One region of the Xanthobacter albus genome, then DNA from elsewhere that is predicted to be linked to it. Evidence: predicted binding sites of a transcription regulator. Region 1 holds the regulator's gene; each other region holds the start of a gene.

Region 1 (3,217 bases):
TGCTGCTCATGCCGTTCGGATGGGACGGGCTCGCGTGGCCGGTGATGGGGATCGGCATCGAGATCATGGTGGCGGTGTCCGATTGGGTGGCGGCGCTGCCCGGCGCCGATACGCGAATCTACACCGTGAATACGGCTGCCCTCCTCTGGTTCACCGTGGCGCTGCTCGCGCTCTGCCTGCTGCGGGGGCTGCCGAGCCTCCTTGCGGTGCCAGCGCTGGCGGTTGCGATCCTGGTGTCGGGCGCACCACGTCCACCGGATATCCTGGTGGCGCCAAACGCCGCAGCCGTGGCCGTGCGCGGCCCCGACGGGCACCTGTCGGTCATCGGTGCCAAGGGCCAGAAAATGATGGTGGAGCAGTGGCTCGCGCGGGAGGGTGCGCGGCGCGCCGTAAGCGGGGTCGCCCTCGAAGCCGGATTCACCTGCGATCCCCTGGGCTGCGTGGCCCCTCTGCCGGGTGGCGGCACCCTCGCAGTCTCGCGCAAGGCCGAGGGCCTGGCGGCGGATTGCCTGAACGCGAAGATCATCGTGACGCAGGAGACGCCGCCCCGCGGCTGCCCGGCCCGCGTGCTGACACCGAAGGAGCTGGAGCGCACCGGTACGCTCGCCTTCTTTCTGGAGCGCGGCGCCCTGCGCGAGCAGCCCGCCCGCGATCCGGCCATCCGCCGGCCCTGGATGCCGCTACCGCCGGCTCCTCTCCGAAAGCCGGAAGGGGCGGGTCCGGGCTCAGAGGTCGAGGACGCCGCCAGCGAGTGAGGCATCTCCCACGCTTTGGCTATGCGTCATGCACCTCCGCGAGCCTCAGCCCGCCTTTGCATTCCATCCGGCCACACCGCTGCATAAGGCCGGAAGCACGCCCATGAACGCATGGGGGTTCCGAACTCAATACCGCCGCATGAGCCCTATGAGCCGGCCCTGGATGCGCACGCGGTCCGGCCCGAAGATGCGTGTTTCATAAGCGGGATTCGCGGCTTCCAACGCGATGGAGGCCCCCTTCTTGCGTAGGCGCTTCAAGGTGGCCTCTTCCTCGTCCACCAGCGCCACCACGATGTCGCCCGTGTCCGCGCTGTCGCACTTGCGGATCAGCACCGTGTCGCCGTCCAGGATGCCGGCCTCGATCATGCTGTCGCCGCGCACCTCCAAGGCGAAGTGCTCGCCCTGGCCCAGCATTTCCGGCGGCACGTTCAAGGTGGCGCTGCGGCTCTGAATCGCGGAGATGGGCGTTCCAGCCGCGATGCGCCCCATGACCGGCACCACGACGCTGTGGCCGGTTTCCTCCTCGTCTTCAGCGACCGGGCGTACCTTGCCGAGGCTCCCCTCGATGACGGAGGGGGAGAAGCCGCGCCCGCCACTGCGCTGCGTGGCGAGGCCGGGGGCGACGCTCTCCGGCAGCCGCACCACCTCCAGCGCACGTGCCCGGTTAGGCAGGCGACGGATGAAGCCACGCTCCTCCAAGGCCGTGATGAGACGGTGGATGCCGGACTTGGAGCGCAGGTCCAGTGCCTCCTTCATCTCGTCGAAGGAGGGCGGAACACCGGTCTCCTTCAGCCGCTCATGGATGAAGCGAAGCAGGTCGTATTGCTTGCGCGTCAGCATCTCACCCCCCGTTCCCGGTGCTGCCGGCCATCCACGGCGCTGATTCTCCACCCTCCAGGAGGAAGGAGATCGCGTGCGGCAGCGTCGCAAAGAATGCGAAACAAATCATGAACAGCTTCTATCTGTTCCTTTTGTGTTCCGCAAGGGTGAAGATGGAATTAACGGTAGCCTAATCGTGGAACGGAATGATCTCGCATGGATCTCCCGCCTTGGCGGCTGCGGCGAAAGGCGCGCGCACCAGCAGGCAGTCGGCGGCGGAGAGTATGCTCAGCATGGCGCTGTCCTGTGAGGTGGCCGGCGTCACGCGCACGGAGCCGTCGGCATCACGCTCCATATGGGCGCGCATGAAATCGCGCCTCTGGTCGTTGGTGGGCACGTCCACGGCGAGGCGCGCCGGCGCGGTGCGCACCCCGGCGGCGGCATCGCCCTGCAGGGCGCGGACCAGCGGCTCGAGGAACAGCAGCGCGCAGACGTGGGAAGATACCGGATTGCCGGGCAGGCCGAGCACGCGCACGGCGCCACGGCTGCCGTACATCAGCGGCTTGCCGGGCCGCAGCGCGATCTTGTGCACGTAGAGATCCACGCCCTCGGCGCGCAGGGCCGGCGCCATGAGGTCATGGTCCCCCACGGAGGCGCCGCCGGACGACACCACGAGATCGAAGGCGCCGCTGAGCGCGCGGGCGACGATGGCGCGAATGTCGGCAAGGTCGTCGCCCACGAGGCCGAGATCGGTCACCTCGGCTCCGGCCTGAGTGGCAAGGGCGGCGAGCCCGAAGGCGTTGGAGACCACGATCTCACCCGGCGCGCCGGTGCCGCGGCCTGGAAGCACCAGCTCGTCGCCGGTCTGGATGAGTGCGACGCGCGGCCGGCGCGCCACCGGCAGGAAGGCATGGTCCATGGCGGCGGCGAGCATGATGTCGCGGCTGGTGAGGCGCCGGCCGGCCGTGAGGCCCGGCGCGCCCTCCAGGAAATCGCAGCCGCGCTTGCGCACGTTGCGCAGGGCGGCGGTGGCGGCCGTGGTGGTCACGCGGTCACCCTCGCGCGTGGTGTTCTCCTGGATCACCACCGTGTCGGCACCCTCGGGCACGACCGCGCCGGTGAAGATACGCACGGCCTCGCGGGCACCCACGCCGCCCTCGAAGGGACGGCCGGCGGCCGATTCGCCGATGACGGTGAGGGACGCGGGCGTCTGCGCGATGTCGGCGGCGCGCACGGCGTAGCCGTCCATGGCCGACATGTCGGCCGGCGGCTGCGTGCGGCGGGCGATGAGATCCGCGGCCAGGACACGGCCGGCGGCCACCTCCACCGGCACCTCCTCCACTCCCAGGGGGGTGACCTCATGGGTCACGCGGCTCATGGCCTCCTCAACGCTCATCAGCGCCATGGCGCGCTTCCTCTTTTCTGCATGGGCGGGTTCAGCCTTCAGCCTGCCACAGGCCGCTGCGGCCGCCGGATTTCTCCAACAGCCGCATGCCTTCGATGCGCATGCCGCGATCCACGGCCTTGGCCATGTCATAGACGGTGAGGCAGGCGACCGACACGGCGGTGAGCGCCTCCATCTCCACGCCGGTCTGGCCGGAGGTCTTCACCCGCGCGGTGATGACGAGGCCGGGCAGGGCGGG
Region 2 (3,217 bases), 940 kb from region 1:
CCGCGGCGGCGACGCCGGTGGCGGCGGAAAAGCGCGCGGTGAAGGCGCGCGTGCCCCCGGCGGCGGCGAACGCGACCCGCCCCACCCCGTTCATGCCCAGCGCGATCAGGATGCACAGGGCCGCGCCCTCCATGGAAAGGCCGTTTCCGGCGAGACGCGTGGCGTTCAGCGAGGGCACGTCCACGTCCACGAGGCCGGCGACCGCGCTCACCGCATAGAGGCTGTCCGGCCCCACCGCCTTCAGCAGGAAGCCGCTGACGGCGGAGACGACACCGAACAGGGCGGCGAACGCCGCGAGGGGGGCGATGTCGATGGGGTTGCCGAGCCGGGCCTCCCCCCGCGCGCCCGCGCCCCGGCGCATCATGAGCAGGCCGCAGATGCCGAAGCCGGCGGCGGCGGCCAGGGCCGGCGGGCCGAGATGAAGCAGCAGCTCCGGCCGCACCAGCAGGCAGATGGCCAGCACGCGGAGCACCGAGACCATGGCCGCCAGCGCCGCGCCCCCCGCCAGCAGGCCCGCGGGCTCGCCGCCGCTGGCGCGCCGGGCAAAGGCGATGGTGACCGCCGTGGAGGACACCATGGCGCCCCCGAGCGCGGAGAAAAGGATGCCCTTCTCCGGCCCCGCCACCTTCACCGCCACATAGCCGGCGAACGAGATAGTGGCCGTAAGCACCATGAACAGCCAGATCTGGCGCGGATTGATGCTGTCGAAGGGGTCGATGGTCCGGTCCGGCAGCAGGGGCAGCACGATGACGGTCATCACCAGCAGCAGCAGGGCCGAGCGCAGCTCCGGCCAGGTGAGGTGCCGCACCATGCGGTGGAGCATCTCCCGCTCGGCGAGCAGGGCCGTGACGGCGATGGCGCCGGCGGCCGCCGCCTCCGTATCGCCCACCACCGCCAGCGCGCCGAGGGCGAACACCAGGATGGCGGCGACGATGCCGGTAATGGAATAGTCGTCGTCGCGCACCATCTCGCGATACTTGAAGGCGGCAAACAATGCGCTGGCGGCGAGCCCGGCCATGATCAGCAGCGCCGGGCTCGCCAGCGCCTGGGAAAGGGCGGCACTGACGCCGCCGAGGAGCCCGATCAAGGCGAAGGTGCGGATGCCGGCGGTGCGGCTGCCCTCCTCCTCCTTGCGCTCGCGCCACCCGCGCTCCACGCCCACCAGGAGGCCGATGGCGAGGGAGACCGCGAGGTGAAAGATCAGATGGTCCATGATGCTCCGGGCCGCTCGGGCGGGACTGCCGCTTCCGCTGATCCTAGCCGAACCGGCGGCCGAGGTCCGCCATGCGGTCGCGGCCTCCTGGCGCCATGGCTGCGCCGCTGCCCGCGCGCGGCGCGTTTCTATTTTGTTCCCGTCAGGCGCAAGCTCTGCCATCATCTGGCCAGCGATGGTCGCGCCGGAACACGATTCGCGTGCGCGGTCCCCTGCCCTCTGCTATCGACGGCCCATGTCCGATACCGACGATCTCTTCGGCTCCGCCTCCCGCTCCCGCGCTGCTGCCAAGGCGCCGGCGCGGGGCAAGGCTGCCGCCGTTCCCACCATGGCCTCCGACTACACCGCCGCCCACATCGAGGTGCTGGAAGGGCTGGAGCCGGTACGCCGGCGGCCGGGCATGTACATCGGCGGCACGGATGCCAAGGCGCTGCACCACCTGTTCGCCGAGGTGGTGGACAATTCCATGGACGAGGCGGTGGCGGGCCACGCCTCCTTCATCGAGGTGCACCTGGGCACCGACGGCTACCTCACCGTGACCGACAATGGGCGCGGCATCCCGGTGGAGGACCACCCCAAGTTTCCCGGCAAGTCCGCGCTGGAGGTCATCATGACCACCCTGCACGCGGGCGGAAAATTCGACAGCAAGGTCTATGAGACCTCCGGCGGCCTCCACGGCGTGGGCGTCTCGGTGGTGAACGCCCTCTCCGACCACCTGGAGGTGGAGGTGGCGCGCGAGCAGACCCTCTACCGCCAGCGCTTCTCCAAGGGCCTTCCCGAGGGGCCGGTGGAGAAGGTGGGCCGCATCACCAACCGGCGCGGCACGCGGGTGCGCTTCCACCCCGACCCCGAGATCTTCGGCCCCGCGCTGCGCTTCGAGCCGGCGCGCGTGTTCCGCATGGCGCGCTCGAAGGCCTACCTGTTCGGCGGAGTCGAGATCCGCTGGTCGTGCGACCCGGAGCTTCTCAAGGGCGTCGAGGGCGTGCCGGAGAAGATGGTGTTCCGCTTCCCCGGCGGCCTGCGCGACTATCTCGCCGCCGATCTCGAAGGCCACACCCTGGTGCATCCGGACCTCTTCTCTGGCCGCATCCAGAAGCCGGGCGGCCATGGCTCGGTGGAGTGGGCGGTGGCCTGGGTGGCCGATGGCGACGGGGGCATCGCCTCCTACTGCAACACCATTCCCACGCCCGATGGCGGCACCCACGAGAACGGGCTCCGGGCGGCCCTGCTGAAGGGCCTGAAGGACCATGCCGAGCGCTCCGGCCAGGGCAAGCGCGGCGCCGTCATCACCGGCGATGACGTGACCACCGGCTGCGCCGCCATGCTCTCCGTGTTCGTGCGCGAGCCGGAATTCCAGGGCCAGACCAAGGACCGGCTGGCCACCACGGAAGCCGCGCGTATCGTGGAAAGCGCCCTGCGCGACCCCTTCGACCACTGGCTCGCAGCCAACCCCAACCAGGCGAGCCGGCTGCTCGAGCATGTCATCGACCGGGCGGAGGAGCGCCTGCGCCGCAAGCAGGAGCGCGAGATCTCCCGCAAGACGGCGGTGCGCAAGCTGCGCCTGCCGGGCAAGCTCGCCGACTGCTCCAACACCGAGGCGGCCGGCTCCGAGCTGTTCATCGTGGAGGGCGATTCGGCCGGCGGCTCCGCCAAGCAGGCGCGCGACCGCAAGACCCAGGCCGTGCTGCCCCTGCGCGGCAAGATCCTCAACGTGGCGAGCGCGGGGCGCGACAAGCTGGCCCAGAACCAGCAGATCTCGGACCTCACCCAGGCGCTGGGCTGCGGCACCGGATCGACCTACCGCGACGCGGACCTGCGCTACGAGAAGGTCATCATCATGACCGACGCGGACGTGGACGGCGCCCACATCGCGTCCCTGCTCGTCACGTATTTCTTCCGGCAGATGCCGCACCTCATCGAGGAAGGGCACCTCTATCTCGCGGTGCCGCCGCTCTACCGCATCACGCAGGGGGCGAAGACCCTCTATGCGCGTGACGACGCCCA
Region 3 (3,217 bases), 2.1 Mb from region 1:
GCCGCCGGCCTTCAGCACGCGGCGCGCCTCGCTGAGGCCGCCGTGCAGGCTGCGCCAGTGGTGGGCGCTGTAGCGCGAGGCCACGGCATCGAAGCTCCCGTCGGCGAAGGGCAGCGCCTCCGCCACGCCGCGCGCGGTGGCCACGTTGCCGAGCCCGCGGCGCGTCGCCTCCTCCGCCACCGCCGCCAGCATGGCGCCGGAAAGGTCATAGGCCACCGCCTCCGCCACGAACGGCGCGGCGGTGAAGCTCACATGGCCGCCACCGCAGCCGAGATCGAGCAGCCGCCCGGGCCGCTCGCGCTCCAGAAGGGCGGCGAGGGCGGCGAGATCAGGCCCCTGCGCGTGCACGGGGCTCGCCACATAGGCCGAAGCCTGGGGCCCGAACTGCTGCGCCACCAGATCCGCAAGGCTGGCGGCGCGCGTGGTGTCCTCGGTCATGGCGTGTCCTCCCTCGTTCCGCGTGCACCAGTGCCAAACCCGGCACCCGTGGGCAACCTGCCGCAGCGGCAATGCCGGCTACCCGCCGGGTGGCGCTTCGGAAAGCCCGCGCGGCGCCTGAACCCCGCTCGGCACCGACCGAAGACCGGGACCTCAGGCGGCTGCGCGGTCCCGGTCCGGGTGGTGGAAGGCGAGCACCAGGATCACCGAGGACGCGCCAAGGGCGGCCATCAGCCAGAAGCCGTCGTCGAACGAGCCGCGCAGGTGCAGCACCCAGCCGGTGAGCGCCGGCGCGAGGAAGCCCGCCACGGCGAAGGCGAAGTCCATGATGCCGAGCGCGGTCGCCGCCCGTTGCGGCACGATGTCCACGTTCACCGCGTAATAGGCCGCGTTGGCGCCCATGGAGGCGGCCACCGCCACCGTGATGCAGGCCACCGCCAGCGGCAGGCTGACCCCGAACGCCACCGGCACCACCGCCACCGCCGCCACCAGCTGCGTGCCGGCGATGAGGTAGGAGCGCGCCACCCTGAGCCGCCCGGTGGTCTTCAGCAGATGGTCCGACCAGTGGCCGAGCGCCCACAGCACCACCGCCGCCGCCAGCCACGGCAGCACGGTGAAGGCGCCGACCGTGGTGAGATCGAGCCCGTAGACCTGGTGCAGGTAGCTCGGCAGCCAGGTCATGAAGAAGAACAGGAAATAGCCGAAGACGAAGAAAGCCCAGTAATTGACCAGCAGGGTGGGATTGGTCAGCAGCAGCCGCGCGATCCCGCGCCCGCCGGCCGGGGCGTCCTGCGCCTCGCGCCCGCCCACACCATGCCCGCCCGCCCCGCGCGCGCCGGAGGCCGGCGCACCCGCGCGGATATGGGCCAGCTCCTCCGCGTTCACGTGGCGCGAGCGGGCGGGATCGTTGCGGAACAGCACCAGCCACAGCGGCACCCACACCACGGAAATCAGGAACAGCACGCCGAAGGTCCAGCGCCAGTCCAGCAGCGCCAGCAGCTGGGTGACGATGGGGCCGCCGATGGCGAGGGCCAGCGGCACCGACACCAGCGCGTAGCCGAGGGCGCTCGCCTGCTCCTGGGGCGGCAGCCAGCGGCTCACCGCGCCCGTGAGCGCGGGAAAGTTCGGCCCCTCGGCCACCCCTAGCAGCACCCGCGCCGCATAAAGCGCGGCAAAGCCCGTGGCCGCGCCCGTGAGGCCGATGGAGAAGCTCCACAGCACCGCCGCCGCCGCCAGCACGCCGCGCGCCCCCCAGCGGTCCACAGCGATGCCGCCGAGGAGGGTCGTGACCGCATAGCCGAGACCGAAGGCGCCGAGGATGGTGCCCGCATCCAGCTTGGAGAGCCCGAGCGCCTGCTCCATCAGCGGGATCGCATAAGAGATCGCGGCCCGGTCGACATAGTTCACCACCGTGATGGCGAACAGCAGCAGGACCACCACGAACCGGAAACGTGTCGCCGCCATTGCGGGCCTCCTCAGCGGGCCTTCTCGTCCCGGCCCGATCCTAGCCCTTTCCGCCCGCGCCGGGTATCGCGATGCGCGAGAGACCTGCACACGGGCAGAGTTCCGCGCGAATCCGTGCCGCCGCGCCGAAAGCGGCACCGTTCATACTCTGTTCTTGCCCCTGGGACAGCCGTTCGGTAGGATTTTGCAATCCACGGCTGAACAGGGGGCGCAGCGGTGATCCAGCGGGTGGCGACGGTGGCGTTCCAGGGGGTGGAGGCGCGCCCCGTGGACGTGCAGGTGCATGTGGCGGCGGGCCTGCCCGCCTTCACCATCGTCGGCCTGCCGGACAAGGCCGTGACGGAAGCCAAGGAGCGCGTGCGCGCGGCGCTGATCGCCTCCGGCCTCGCCCTGCCGGCGCGGCGCATCACCATCAATCTCGCCCCCGCAGACCTGCCGAAGGAAGGCTCCCACTACGACCTGCCCATCGCGCTGGGGCTCATGGCCGCCATCGGCGCCATCCCGGCGGATGCGCTGGCGGGCTTCACCGTGGTGGGCGAGCTCGCGCTCGACGGCACCATCGCCGCCGTCGCTGGAGTGCTGCCGGCGGCCATCGGCGCCAATGCGCGCGGCCACGCTCTCGTCTGCCCCGCGCCCTGCGGGGCGGAAGCCGCCTGGGCCAGCCCCGAGATGGAGATCCTCGCCCCCGCCACCCTCCTGGAGCTTGCCAACCACATGAGCGGGCGCCAGGCCCTCGCCCGCCCCGAGCCGCGCATGCGGACCGATGGCCCCGCCACCCTCGACCTTCGGGACGTGAAGGGCCAGGAAACGGCGAAGCGCGCCCTGGAAGTGGCGGCGGCGGGGGGCCACAATCTTCTGTTCATCGGCCCGCCGGGCGCCGGCAAGTCCATGCTGGCGCAGCGCCTGCCCTCCATCCTGCCGGCGCTCGCGCCCGCCGAGATGCTGGATGTCTCCATGATCGCCTCGGTGGCGGGCGCCATCGGGGACGGCGGGCTGGTGAGCCGGCGCCCGTTCCGCGCGCCGCACCACTCCGCCAGCATGGCGGCGATGGTGGGCGGCGGCGCCAAGGCCCGGCCCGGCGAGGTCTCTCTCGCCCACAATGGCGTGCTCTTCCTCGACGAGCTGCCGGAATTCTCGCCCCAGGTGCTCGATTCCCTGCGCCAGCCGCTGGAGACGGGCGAGGTGCTGATCGCCCGCGCCAACAACCGGGTCACCTATCCCGCCCGGTTCCAGCTCATCGCCGCCATGAACCCCTGCCGTTGCGGACACGCCGGGGAGCCCGGCTACACCTGCAAGCGCGGCCCCCGCTGCGCGG
Region 4 (3,217 bases), 800 kb from region 1:
GCTTGTCCCGCACCAGCTCCGCGATCTTCTCGATCATCGTCGCCTTGTTCACCTGGTATGGGATCTCGGTGACGATGAGCGCCTCGCGATCCTTGCGCAGACTCTCGATGGCGACCTTCGCCCGCATCAGAATGGAACCGCGCCCGGTGAGATACGCCTGGCGGATGCCGCTGCGGCCGAGGATGAGCCCGCCCGTGGGAAAATCCGGCCCCGGCAGCAGATCCAGGAGCGCCTCGGGCTCCATGGCGGGATCGTCCATGAGCGCCACGGTGGAGTCGATCACTTCGCCCAGATTGTGCGGAGGAATGTTGGTCGCCATGCCGACGGCGATGCCGCCCGCGCCGTTCACCAGCAGGTTCGGAAACTTGGCGGGAAGAACGCTCGGCTCACGCTCGGTATTGTCATAGTTTTCCTGGAAGTCGACCGTGTCCTTGTCGAGATCGTCCAGCAGCGTGTTGGTGATCTTTTCGAGACGCACCTCGGTATAACGCATGGCCGCCGGCGCATCGCCGTCCACAGAGCCGAAATTGCCCTGGCCGTCCACCAGCGGCACCCGCATGGCGAAATCCTGCGCCATGCGCACCAGCGCATCATAAACCGACTGGTCGCCGTGCGGATGATACTTACCGATGACGTCGCCAACCACGCGGGCAGACTTACGATACTGCTTGTTCCACTCGTAGCCGTTCTCGTGCATCGAGAATAGGATACGCCGATGCACCGGCTTCAGGCCGTCGCGCACGTCGGGCAAAGCGCGCGCGACGATGACGCTCATGGCATAGTCGAGATAGGAGCGAGACAGCTCCTCGGTGATGGAAACCGGCGTGATGTCCGAAGGCAGCTCGCTGCCGGGCTTCGGCGTCTCGGGCTCAGCCAAAAGTCGATACTCTCGTGGTGATTTTCGCTACCGACTTTTAGCCGATTCACGCGCCCGACGCCAGCGAAACACCATCCCGAGAGTGATTTTTTACCTCTTTAAATCAATAACTTACAGAAGCCCTACGGGGCACTGGAGAACATTCAGCCCCTTTTGTGTCGAAATGGCCGCCCGCAGGCGGAATGCCGGAGCGGCCAAGACAGGACGTCAGAACGGGATTTCGTCGTCCAGATCGTTGGAGGGGCGCCCGCCACCCGAGCCGCCGCCGGAGCCGGAGCCGGAGCCGCCTCCGCCGGACCGTCGCGCACCGCCCCCGCCATAACCACCGCCGTAACCGCCTCCCGCGCCTCCGCCCATGGGGCCCTGGGAGCCGAAATCGGAGCCGCCACCACCGAAGTCCTCTCCCCCCTCGCCACCGGCGCGGCCATCCAGGAGCGTCAGCTCACCGCGGAAGGGGCGCAGCACCACCTCGGTCACATAGACGTCGCGGCCATCCTTCTCATATTTGCGGGTCTCAAGCTGGCCTTCGAGATAGACTTTCGAGCCCTTCTTCAGGAAGCGCTCGGCCACATTGACGAGATTTTCGTTATAGATGGCAACCGCGTGCCACTCGGTACGATCCTTCCGCTCGCCGGAAGCCTTGTCGCGCCAGCTCTCGGAGGTGGCGATACGCAGGTTGCAGACTCGGCCACCGCTCTGGAACGTGCGGATTTCCGGATCGCGTCCCAGATTGCCGATCAGGATCACCTTGTTGACACTGCCGGCCATCGCCTCGCCTCCTGCTTCTGCCTGCGCGCGTTGCACGCCCATCTTGCCGCGCACCCTAGCCGGCATGCCGCGACATGCGAGGCCCAACCCATGTTGTCCACCGCAAAGACTTGGCGCCACCTCAAGCCCCGAACCAGGAACCATACCCACAGCAGACCGGCGCGTCGACGCTTGTTCTTGTTACGTTCTATTCAACCAATCCCGCCCAGGCAAGCGTCATTTTTCACGCAGCCCTTGAATTTTTGACTCGCACCACATTTAAGTTCTCGATATGTTCCCTTCCGCAATGCAAACGCTGCACTAAATTCGAGCCGTGGCCATGAGTGAAACTCCCGAGGCGGAATGGGCGAGCGATACGCGCACACCTGAGGTTGCCGCCCGTTCTTCCGGTTTCTGTATGACCCTCACCCGCGTCTCGCCGATGGCGGTCGCCTCCCTGCCCTGAATGTTTCGCGCCGGCGCCTGGCCGCGCGTGGTTGGATTTCATGTCGGATCGCGCTTCTTCCCTCAGGGGTACGGCCCCTTCTGCATCGCCCGTGTCCGAGACCGCCGATCGGACAGCGGGGCGGCGGGACGCTCGCACGCTCTCCGTCCGCGGCGCGCGCGAGCACAATCTGAAGAATGTGGACCTAGACGTTCCGCGCGATGCGCTGGTGGTGTTCACCGGCCTGTCTGGCTCGGGCAAAAGCTCGCTCGCCTTTGACACCATCTATGCCGAGGGGCAGCGCCGCTATGTGGAGAGTCTTTCCGCATACGCCCGCCAGTTCCTGGAGATGATGCAGAAGCCGGACGTGGACCAGATCGACGGCCTCTCACCGGCCATCTCCATCGAGCAGAAGACCACCTCCAAGAATCCGCGCTCCACCGTGGGGACGGTCACCGAGATCTACGACTACATGCGCCTTTTGTGGGCGCGCACCGGCGTGCCCTACTCGCCGGCCACGGGCCTGCCCATCGAGAGCCAAACCGTGTCGCAGATGGTGGACCGCACGCTCGCTTTGCCCGAGGGCACGCGGCTCTTCCTGCTCGCGCCCGTGGTGCGCGGGCGCAAGGGCGAGTACCGCAAGGAACTCGCCGAGTGGATGAAAAAGGGCTTCCAGCGGGTCAAGATCGACGGCACCTTCCACGAGATCGCGGACGCGCCCGCCCTCGACAAGAAGTTCAAGCACGATATCGACGTGGTGATAGATCGCATCGTCGTGCGCGCGGATCTTGCCCAGCGCCTCGCCGACAGCTTCGAGACCGCCCTCGCCCTTGCCGACGGCATCGCGGTCGCCGAGTTCGCGGACGAGAAGGACGAGACGGGCGCGCCGCGGCGCATCCTGTTCTCGGAGAAGTTCGCGTGCCCCGTCTCCGGCTTCACCATTCCGGAGATCGAGCCGCGCCTGTTCTCCTTCAACAATCCGTTCGGCGCCTGCCCGGCCTGCGACGGGCTTGGCGTGGAACAGACCATCGACGCCGACCTCGTGGTGCCGGACAGGATGCGTTCATTGAAGCAGGGGGCCATCGCACCCTGGGCGAAATCCACATCTCCTTACTATGGGCAGACGCTGGACGCCCTTGCCAAGCACT

What was found. Region 1 encodes LexA, which represses DNA repair genes until DNA is damaged. Its sites were predicted from a motif close to TGTTCNNNNTGTGTTCNG; they were not measured.
Region 2: the regulator LexA is predicted to act here: its motif matches at 1,337-1,354, upstream of parE (DNA topoisomerase IV subunit B).
Region 3: the regulator LexA is predicted to act here: its motif matches at 2,041-2,058, upstream of V5F75_RS05190 (YifB family Mg chelatase-like AAA ATPase).
Region 4: the regulator LexA is predicted to act here: its motif matches at 1,907-1,924, upstream of uvrA (excinuclease ABC subunit UvrA).

What each region holds. Positions count from the first base shown of each region.
Region 1 covers NZ_CM195532.1:3,255,874-3,259,090, reverse strand. The annotation lists gene V5F75_RS14615 (ComEC/Rec2 family competence protein) at 1-755, shown strand, start outside; gene lexA (transcriptional repressor LexA) at 882-1,595, opposite strand; gene V5F75_RS14605 (molybdopterin molybdotransferase MoeA) at 1,765-2,979, opposite strand; gene moaC (cyclic pyranopterin monophosphate synthase MoaC) at 3,011-3,217, opposite strand, start outside.
Region 2 covers NZ_CM195532.1:2,319,176-2,322,392, reverse strand. The annotation lists gene V5F75_RS10345 (MgtC/SapB family protein) at 1-1,213, opposite strand, end outside; gene parE (DNA topoisomerase IV subunit B) at 1,449-3,217, shown strand, end outside.
Region 3 covers NZ_CM195532.1:1,169,561-1,172,777, reverse strand. The annotation lists gene V5F75_RS05200 (class I SAM-dependent methyltransferase) at 1-438, opposite strand, end outside; gene V5F75_RS05195 (MFS transporter) at 592-1,902, opposite strand; gene V5F75_RS05190 (YifB family Mg chelatase-like AAA ATPase) at 2,119-3,217, shown strand, end outside.
Region 4 covers NZ_CM195532.1:2,452,237-2,455,453, reverse strand. The annotation lists gene gyrA (DNA gyrase subunit A) at 1-877, opposite strand, end outside; gene ssb (single-stranded DNA-binding protein) at 1,085-1,645, opposite strand; gene uvrA (excinuclease ABC subunit UvrA) at 2,131-3,217, shown strand, end outside.